DNA from 3 places in the Enterobacter sp. fkY84-1 genome. Region 1 is predicted to be linked to each of the others. Evidence: predicted binding sites of a transcription regulator. Region 1 holds the regulator's gene; each other region holds the start of a gene.
The links. Region 1 encodes PurR, which represses purine synthesis genes. Its sites were predicted from a motif close to CANGCAAACGTTTGCNTG; they were not measured.

Region 1 (3,199 bases):
AGCGCATTGCCCAGGTTAAAGGCGCCAATATTGACCGAGGATGAGAGGCCCGGCGCTTCATGCGCGACACGCATCACGCGCATCTGCAGCGGTGGCACCACCGCGAACGTTGCAGCCCCCCAGACAACCATTGCGATCGCGGCACCAAACTCGTTACGCGCCAGCCACGGAATGGCGATCATGATAACAATCAGCAGGGTTAAGAAGCCCTTCAGCGTTCCGCTCACGGAACGGTCGGCAAATTTCCCGCCTAGATAGTTGCCAATCGAGAAGCCCACGCCAATCAGCACCAGCATCGCGGTCACAAAGAGAGGCGTTGCGTGGGTGATATCGTGCAACACCGGTGAAATATAGGTGTAGAGGGTAAACATCGCCCCTGCCCCCAGCACGGTGGTCAGCAGCGCGGAGAGCACCTGCGGGCGCATCAGCACCGCCAGCTCCTTACGCACTTCCGGACGTTCTCCGGCGCTGCCCTTTGGCAGGGAGAAGAACAAGGCCACCATCGCGACCACGCCCAGTCCGGCCGTCGCCAGGAAGGACATCCGCCAGCCAATGACCTCGCCCAGCCAGGTTGCCGCAGGAACGCCGCCGATGTTAGCGATGGTCAGGCCCATAAACATGGTGGCTACGGCGCTGGCCTGCTTGTGTTTCGGCACCACGCTTGCCGCCACAACCGACCCCAGCCCAAAGAACGCGCCGTGGTTAAGGCTGGTCAGAATACGCGAAAGCATCAACGTGGTGTAGTCCGGCGAAATGGCCGAAAGCACGTTGCCGAGGGTGAAAATCGCCATCAGGAAAATCAGCGCATTGCGGCGCGCGCGGTGTGAAAGAAGAAGCGTCATCAGCGGCGCCCCCACCATCACGCCAATGGCGTAGGCGCTGATTAACATGCCGGCCGCAGGGATCGAGACGTCCACGCCGCGGGCGATAACGGGCAGTAACCCCATCGGGGAAAATTCAGTGGTGCCAATCCCAAAAGCGCCAATCGCCAGGGCCAGCAGGGGAAAATTGATTTTCATGCGTCAACTCCGGATGCCGTGTCATGTGGTGACACAGAACAAAGAAGCGGAAAGCATGACATCAATCACAAAAAATGAGAAGTTAACAAAATGGCAAAAGATTTTTGCCTTAGGAGTAACAATCGGGGGGAGCGGGAGGGAGAAGGCTCTCCCTCCGCGTAAATCAGTGCAGCGCGGCCGTCAGACCCGCCGCGACAATCAGAGCCAGCACAACCACGGTGGTGAACAGCGAAAACTTCAGATCGGAACTCATCAATTTTTCTCCTTTTAATCCCCCCACGAAAAGTGAGCCTGCTCATTTTTGCATAATTTACGTCAAAAATCTTCCTGGATTTAGGCTGATAAACACTTTACCTCTTCCCCTTTTCATCAAGATAGGACAAAATTCCACGCTAAATTTATTAGCGTACCGGCCATTGACCCCCTCCTGACGTCCCGTGTCGTTTTCCCGGCGTGCCGCAATTCAAGATTGCGTGATAAGGGTGAGAGAAGGCAAACGTTTACCTTCAAGTTTTTCAGGAGTTTAGGATATGGTCTGGAGTGACATTTAATGGCAACAATTAAAGACGTAGCAAAACGCGCAAACGTTTCCACTACAACCGTATCACATGTAATTAACAAAACCCGCTTTGTGGCGGAAGAGACGCGCAACGCCGTCTGGGCAGCAATCAAAGAGCTGCACTATTCGCCAAGTGCGGTTGCGCGCAGCCTCAAGGTTAATCACACCAAATCCATTGGATTGCTGGCGACCAGCAGTGAAGCGGCCTATTTTGCCGAGATCATAGAAGCGGTAGAGAAGAACTGCTTCCAGAAAGGCTATACCCTGATTCTGGGCAACGCGTGGAACAGCATAGAAAAACAGCGCGCCTACCTGTCGATGATGGCGCAAAAGCGCGTCGATGGCCTGCTGGTCATGTGTTCCGAGTACCCGGAATCCGTGCTGTCGATGCTGGAAGAGTATCGCCATATCCCCATGGTGGTCATGGACTGGGGTGAAGCGCGCGCGGACTTCACCGACTCCGTCATCGACAACGCCTTCGAAGGCGGTTACATGGCGGGTCGTTACCTGATCGAACGCGGTCACCGCGAGATTGGCGTGATCCCCGGTCCGCTGGAGCGTAACACCGGCGCGGGCCGTCTGGCCGGTTTTATGAAAGCGATGGAAGAAGCGCTCATCACCGTGCCGGAAAACTGGATCGTGCAGGGCGACTTTGAGCCGGAATCAGGCTACCGCGCGATGCAGCAGATCGTTTCCCAGCAGCACCGCCCGACCGCCGTTTTCTGCGGTGGTGACATCATGGCCATGGGCGCACTCTGCGCCGCCGATGAGCTGGGTCTGCGCGTACCGCAGGATATTTCCGTGATCGGGTATGACAACGTGCGTAACGCGCGCTTTTTCACCCCGGCGCTGACAACCATTCACCAGCCAAAAGATTCGCTGGGCGAAACGGCCTTCAATATGCTGTTGGACAGGATCGTCAACAAGCGCGAAGAGTCGCAGTCCATTGAAGTTCACCCGCGCCTGATTGAACGCCGTTCCGTTGCGGACGGTCCGTTCCGCGACTACCGTCGTTAATCCCTTGACGGGGCCAGCTACGCTGGCTCCCGTAACCATTCCCGGTTTAGGGTTTCGCTGTCCCCCAGATAATCCAGCAGCCAGGCCATGGCGGGCGAGACATCATTTTGTTGCCAGGTCAGGCAGCAGGCCGCGTCCGGGAAAGGATTCTCCAGCGTCAGTTCAACCCATTCTCCGGTATCGATGCGCGGACGCGCAAAATGAGCGGGCACCATCGCGACGCACAGCCCGGCGCTGAGGCACGTCGCCGATGATTCCCAGTCAGGAGCCACCACCCGCCGCTGGTTATCCAGAAGCCAGGTGATACGCTTGGGCAATGAACGGGACGTATCCTCCAGCACCAGCGACGGCCAGTTGCGCAGCGTATCGTCGCTCAGCGGACCTTCCATCGCTGCCAGAGGATGATCGCTGGCCACCACGCATTTCCAGCTCAGCATACCCATGTCGCGAAAGGCGTAACGTCCCCCGACCGGGATCGCCTGCGTCGCGCCAATCGCCATCTCCGCCCTGCCGTCCGCCAGCGCATCCCAGACGCCGTTGAACACCTCCTGCGAGACCCGTAGCTCGACGTCAGAGAAATGACGATAGAAATCCACGATCATTT
Region 2 (3,199 bases), 1.6 Mb from region 1:
ATCGGCGGATAGTAATGGAGAAGTGCGTTAAGTACCGTACCGTCAGGGTTTCCCGCGCCCGGATGAACAACCAGGTCGCGCGGCTTGTTGATCACCAGAATGTCATCATCTTCATAGACGATGTCCAGTGGGATATCCTGCGGCTCGAAGCGAATTTCCTCTTCGATTTCAGCATTGATGGCGACAGCTTCCCCACCTAACACTTTCTCTTTTGGTTTGTCCCAGATCTTGCCGTTTACCATCACGCGCTGGTCAAGGATCCATTCTTTTATGCGTGAACGCGAATAATCAGGGAACAATTCGGCCAAAGCCTGATCTAAGCGTTGACCGAGCTGATTTTCGGAGACTGTTGCGGTGAGTTCTACTCGTTGTGCCATAAACTGCTTCTTCGTTTAACGTTGGGTTTTACGGCTTTGCCGTTTAATATAGTGTGCTATTGTAGCTGGTCTTAATCGGGAGCAGGAACAGAGTTTCTCCCGGACAAACATTTGAGGAAAGTCAAAACGTCATGACGCGCATGAAATATCTGGTGGCAGCGGCCACGTTGAGCCTGGCTTTGGTGGGCTGCTCCGGTTCAAATGAACAGGTCCCTGACAATCCGCCGAATGAAATCTATGCGACTGCACAACAAAAGTTGCAGGACGGTAACTGGAAACAGGCGATAACGCAACTGGAAGCGTTGGATAATCGCTATCCATTTGGTCCGTATTCGCAGCAGGTACAGTTAGATCTCATCTACGCATACTATAAAAATGCCGATCTGCCGCTGGCTCAGGCAACCATCGATCGTTTCATGCGTCTGAACCCGACTCATCCTAACATCGACTACGTGATGTACATGCGCGGCCTCACCAACATGGCGCTGGATGACAGTGCGCTGCAGGGCTTCTTCGGTGTGGATCGTTCCGACCGTGACCCGCAGCATGCGCGTGACGCCTTCAATGACTTCTCTAAACTGGTGCGCGGCTATCCGAACAGCCAGTACGTGACCGACGCCACCAAACGTCTGGTGTTCCTGAAAGATCGTCTGGCGAAATATGAATACTCCGTGGCGGACTACTATACCCGCCGTGGCGCATGGGTTGCCGTGGTTAACCGCGTAGAAGGTATGCTGCGAGATTACCCGGATACTCAGGCAACGCGCGACGGCCTGAAGCTGATGGAAAATGCTTACCGTCAGATGCAGATGACCGCTCAGGCTGAAAAAGTGGCGAAAATCATCGCCGCGAACAGCAGCAACACCTGATTTTGCCTCAATGCAAAACGGCAGCCGAAGGCTGCCGTTTTTTTATTCGTTTCTGAGCGTCGCTGAAGCGCGTTAGCCTCAACACATCCAGTCAACTATGGCCTCAATTTTTGCCTTCTACAAGGTAAATCTCACCTCTTCCTGCCCTGCCTCACAAAAAAGATTCCCTGACAAAAACCGACAAAATAACGTGATCTAAATCACACATTTTGACATTAGGTCGGGTATGCTGGAATCACCAAGACGGAAAGACAAGAGGTAAAATTTATGACAATGAACATTACCAGTAAACAAATGGAAATTACTCCGGCAATTCGCCAGCACGTCGCAGACCGTCTCGCCAAACTGGATAAATGGCAAACACATTTGATTAATCCACATATCATCCTGTCCAAGGAGCCGCAGGGTTTCATCGCTGACGCAACTATCAATACTCCAAACGGCCATCTGGTCGCCAGCGCAAAACATGAGGATATGTACACCGCAATTAACGATTTGATCAACAAGCTGGAACGGCAGCTCAATAAAGTGCAACACAAAGGTGAAGCCCGTCGCGCCACAACGTCGGTGAAAGACGCCAGCTTCGCGGAAGAAGTTGAAGAAGAGTAATCCTTTAAATTGAGTGTACCGCCAACGCGCCTTCGGGCGCGTTTTTTGTTTTTTATTGACAGGGTGAAAACAGTACGGGTACTTTAACGGTATCACTCACAGGATGACTTTATGAAACTTACGCCGTTCTTCTTCGCATTCTTTTTTACCTTCCCCTGAACGGGAGGCGTTTCGTCGTGTGATAAAGAATGCGAAGACGAACAACAAGGCCTCCCACACCGGGGGGCCTTTTTTATTGATAACGATAAGATGAGACAGGCAACACTATGACACCGGAAAACCCGTTACTGGATCTGCGCGTAAAAATCAGCGCGCTGGATGAGAAACTGCTGGCGCTGCTGGCCGAACGCCGCGCCCTTGCCGTTGAAGTGGGTAAAGCCAAGCTGGACTCCCATCGTCCGGTCCGTGATATCGACCGCGAGCGGGATCTGCTGGAACGTCTCATTCAGCTCGGCAAAGCGCATCATCTCGATGCCCACTACATCACCCGGCTGTTCCAGCTCATCATCGAAGACTCCGTTCTGACCCAGCAAGCGCTACTCCAGCAGCACCTCAATAAAACCAATCCGCTCTCTGCGCGTATCGCTTTCCTCGGGCCAAAGGGCTCCTATTCTCACCTGGCCGCGCGTCAGTATGCCGCTCGCCATTTCGAAGAATTTATTGAAAGCGGCTGCGCGAAGTTTGCCGACATTTTTAACCAGGTCGAGACCGGCCAGGCGGATTACGCCGTGGTGCCGATTGAAAACACCAGCTCCGGCGCCATCAACGACGTCTACGATTTGCTGCAGCACACCAGCCTTTCGCTGGTCGGCGAGCTGACGATCCCTATCGATCACTGCGTGCTGGTCTCCGGTTCAACGGACCTGAACACGATCGAAACGGTCTACAGCCACCCGCAGCCGTTCCAGCAGTGCAGCCAGTTCCTGAACCGTTATCCGAACTGGAAAATTGAGTACACCGAAAGCACCTCGGCGGCGATGGAAAAAGTGGCCCAGGCGAACTCCCCCACCGTCGCGGCGCTCGGCAGCGAAGCGGGCGGCGCGCTGTATGGTTTACAGGTGCTGGAACGCAACCTGGCGAACCAGACGCAAAATATTACCCGCTTCGTGGTGCTGGCCCGCAAGGCAATCAATGTGTCTGACCAGGTACCGGCCAAGACCACGCTGCTGATGGCCACCGGCCAACAGGCCGGTGCGCTGGTTGAAGCTCTGCTGGTACTGCGTAATCACAACCTGATCATGACCCGGCTGGAATCGCGCCCAATCCACGGTAACCCGTGGGAAGAGATGTTCTACCTCGATATCCAGGCCAACCTGGAGTCTGCTTCCATGCAGAAAGCCCTGC
Region 3 (3,199 bases), 390 kb from region 1:
CTGGCTCCACCACCAGCAGGCTCACCTCTTCTGCGGTATCGCTCAGGTTGACGCTGGCCGCATCGCCCGTTGCCGGGGTCCAGTTCATGCCGTGCGGCAGGAAATGCCAGCTCTTTGGCATTTGCGGCTTCAGGAAACGGATAGCCACCAGCGCATTTAATACCAGCTCGGCGCGCTGCTCTTTCGAGAGCATCAGATCGCGACATTTTTCCTCAAAGGAGAAATAAAGCGCAGCGTCATGAACGCAAAAGCCTGACGGGGAAAAAGCGTCCGGGGTTAACATTCGGCGGGCAAAACGAGAGCGAAACAACATGCCATTGGCTAAGTCGAGCATCATTCGGTCATGCTCGTCGCAAAAATACCAGCGCCAGTTATCGTCAGGTTTAATTCGCATGTTTCTCTCCCGTCCCCGAAACGTCCTGTACTAAAAATGTCCTGTTTGCCGCTTCGTTTATAACACCATTAATAAAAGACTATAATGTCTAAATAAGCAACAGTGACGGAATATAAAACAACCAGGGCTGGAAATAAAGCCCCGGTTGTCTGATTACGAGAAAAGATTAGATATGCGTAACGATTTCTTTAATCAGCGGCGGCCCTTTAAAAATAAAGCCGGAATAGATTTGCACCAGGGACGCACCCGCCGCCATCTTCTCACGCGCAGCTATCACGGAGTCAATGCCGCCGACGCCAATAATCGGCAGGCGGCCATTTAATTCCGCAGACAGGGCACGAATAATTTCGGTGCTTTTTAATTGCACCGGACGGCCACTTAACCCACCCGCTTCGTCACAGTTTTTCATTCCCTGCACGAGGGAACGATCGAGCGTGGTATTGGTCGCAATTACACCATCAATATTATGGCGAACCAAACTGTCGGCAACCTGGATCAATTCTTCGGCAGAAAGATCCGGGGCGATCTTAACCGCGACCGGAACATATTTGTGGTGGATCGCCTGGAGTTCATTTTGCTTATTTTTAATGGCACTCAGAAGATCGTCCAGCGCTTCACCATATTGTAAGGATCGCAGGCCCGGGGTATTGGGTGACGAAATATTCACCGCAATATAACCGGCATAGGCGTAGACTTTTTCCATACAAATCAGATAGTCATCTTTACCCTGCTCGACCGGCGTGTCTTTATTTTTGCCGATATTGATGCCCAGTATTCCGTCAAAGTGGGCTTTTTTTACGTTCTCGACCAGGTGATCAACACCGTGGTTGTTGAAGCCCATGCGGTTGATCAGCCCTTCGGCTTCCACCAGTCGGAACAGGCGCGGTTTGTCATTTCCCGGCTGCGGGCGCGGGGTGACGGTACCGATTTCAATGGAGCCAAAGCCCATCGCGCCCAGGGCATCAATGCACTCGCCATTTTTGTCCAGACCGGCCGCCAGACCCAGCGGATTTTTAAAAGTCAGCCCCATGCACTGCACAGGTTTTACCGGCACATGCTGGCGCACCAGCGCGGCCAGAGGCGTGCCGGTAATACGACGTAATTGCTGGAATGTAAATTCATGAGCGCGCTCAGGGTCGAGCTGGAAAAGGGCTTTACGAACGAAGGGGTAGTACATGAACTCTCCTGGATTCCCGGTGTGCAAACCGGGAGGGGATTATGGGCGATCCCATCGCGAAAGGGAATTGACCTGCGGCAAAAAAAACCGCGTAAAACGCAATCGTTTACCTCCCCGTCCATTTCTTATGCACTTTTTCGCATTTTAATTGCAGATAAATCATTTAGTGGAATAAACGCGCGGTGTCACACTCCTTAAAATTGTTATGAATGTTAGATAAAAGCAAACAATTAGTTATAAGGAGGAAGTATGCGCGTCATTACCCTGGCCGGAAGTCCACGATTCCCTTCGCGCTCCAGCGCCCTGCTGGAATATGCCCGTGAAAAACTGAATGCTCTGGATGTGGAAGTGTGCCACTGGAACCTGCATAACTTCGAACCTGAAGATTTGCTCTACGCCCGTTTCGACAGCCCCGCGCTGAAAACCCTCATTGAGCAACTTAACGGCGCGGACGGCCTGATCGTAGCAACGCCCATCTATAAGGCCTCCTTTTCCGGGGCCCTGAAAACCCTGCTCGATCTGCTTCCGGAACGCGCGCTGGACGGCAAGGTGGTGCTGCCGCTGGCAACGGGCGGTACGGTTGCCCATTTACTGGCCGTGGATTATGCCCTGAAGCCGGTGCTGAACGCGTTGAAAGCGCAGGAGATCCTCCACGGCGTTTTCGCCGATGACTCACAGGTCATCGACTATCAACACAAACCCCACTTTACGCCTAACCTGCAAACCCGCCTCGATAATGCTCTGGAAACGTTCTGGCATGCCCTGCATCGCCGGGATATCCAGGCCCCGGCGTTTGGTCAGCCTCAAGGAGTCGCACATGTTTAAAACGTTAACCCGCATCGGACTGGCAGGTTTGATGGCGCTTACCTCGCTGGCCCATGCCGCAGAAACGGCTCCGGAAAGTTTACGTATCGGGTATCAGAAAGGCAGCGTCAGCATGGTGCTGGCAAAAAGCCACCAGCTTCTGGAAAAACGCTTCCCGGACACCAAATTCTCCTGGGTGGAGTTCCCGGCCGGCCCGCAGATGCTGGAGGCCCTGAACGTGGGCAGTATCGATCTCGGCAGCACGGGCGATATCCCACCTATATTCGCCCAGGCCGCGGGAGCGGACCTCCTCTACGTTGGCGTTGAGCCGCCAAAGCCTAAGGCCGAAGTCATTCTGGTGCCTGAAAACAGCGACATTAAAAGCGTCGCCGATCTTAAAGGCCATAAGGTCGCTTTCCAGAAAGGTTCCAGCTCACACAACCTTTTGCTACGCGCTCTGCAAGAGGCCGGGCTTAAGTTCACCGACATTCAGCCCGTCTACCTGACTCCCGCTGACGCGCGCGCCGCGTTCCAGCAGAAGAACGTTGATGCCTGGGCCATCTGGGATCCGTACTACTCCGCCGCATTGCTGCAGGGTGGCGTTCGCGTGCTGAAAGACGGTACCACGCTGAAGCAGACCGGTTCATTTTATCTTGCCGCGCGCCCTTACGCTGAAAAGAACGGCGCATTTATTCAGGGCGTGCTGGATACCTTTACCCAGGCCGATGCCCTGACTCAGAGCCAGCGTCAGGAGAGCATTGCCCTGCTGGCGAAAACCATGGGCTTACCTGAGCCGGTGATCGCGAGCTATCTCAACCACCGTC

Region 2: raiA (ribosome-associated translation inhibitor RaiA) is a predicted target of PurR. The motif match lies at 1,399-1,416, and genes of this name have one in related genera.
Region 3: pyrD (quinone-dependent dihydroorotate dehydrogenase) is a predicted target of PurR. The motif match lies at 1,667-1,684, and genes of this name have one in related genera.

Annotation. Positions count from the first base shown of each region.
Region 1 is NZ_CP169393.1:1,970,995-1,974,193, reverse strand. Features, by position in the region: gene ACEPLT_RS09415 (MFS transporter) at 1-1,019, opposite strand, end outside; gene cydH (cytochrome bd-I oxidase subunit CydH) at 1,183-1,272, opposite strand; gene purR (HTH-type transcriptional repressor PurR) at 1,570-2,595, shown strand; gene punR (DNA-binding transcriptional activator PunR) at 2,613-3,199, opposite strand, start outside.
Region 2 is NZ_CP169393.1:3,578,373-3,581,571, forward strand. Features, by position in the region: gene rluD (23S rRNA pseudouridine(1911/1915/1917) synthase RluD) at 1-377, opposite strand, end outside; gene bamD (outer membrane protein assembly factor BamD) at 509-1,246, shown strand; gene raiA (ribosome-associated translation inhibitor RaiA) at 1,514-1,855, shown strand; Phe leader region at 1,966-2,091, shown strand; gene pheL (pheA operon leader peptide PheL) at 1,967-2,014, shown strand; gene pheA (bifunctional chorismate mutase/prephenate dehydratase) at 2,122-3,199, shown strand, end outside.
Region 3 is NZ_CP169393.1:1,579,221-1,582,419, reverse strand. Features, by position in the region: gene zapC (cell division protein ZapC) at 1-394, opposite strand, end outside; gene pyrD (quinone-dependent dihydroorotate dehydrogenase) at 561-1,571, opposite strand; gene ssuE (NADPH-dependent FMN reductase) at 1,821-2,396, shown strand; gene ACEPLT_RS07350 (sulfonate ABC transporter substrate-binding protein) at 2,389-3,199, shown strand, end outside.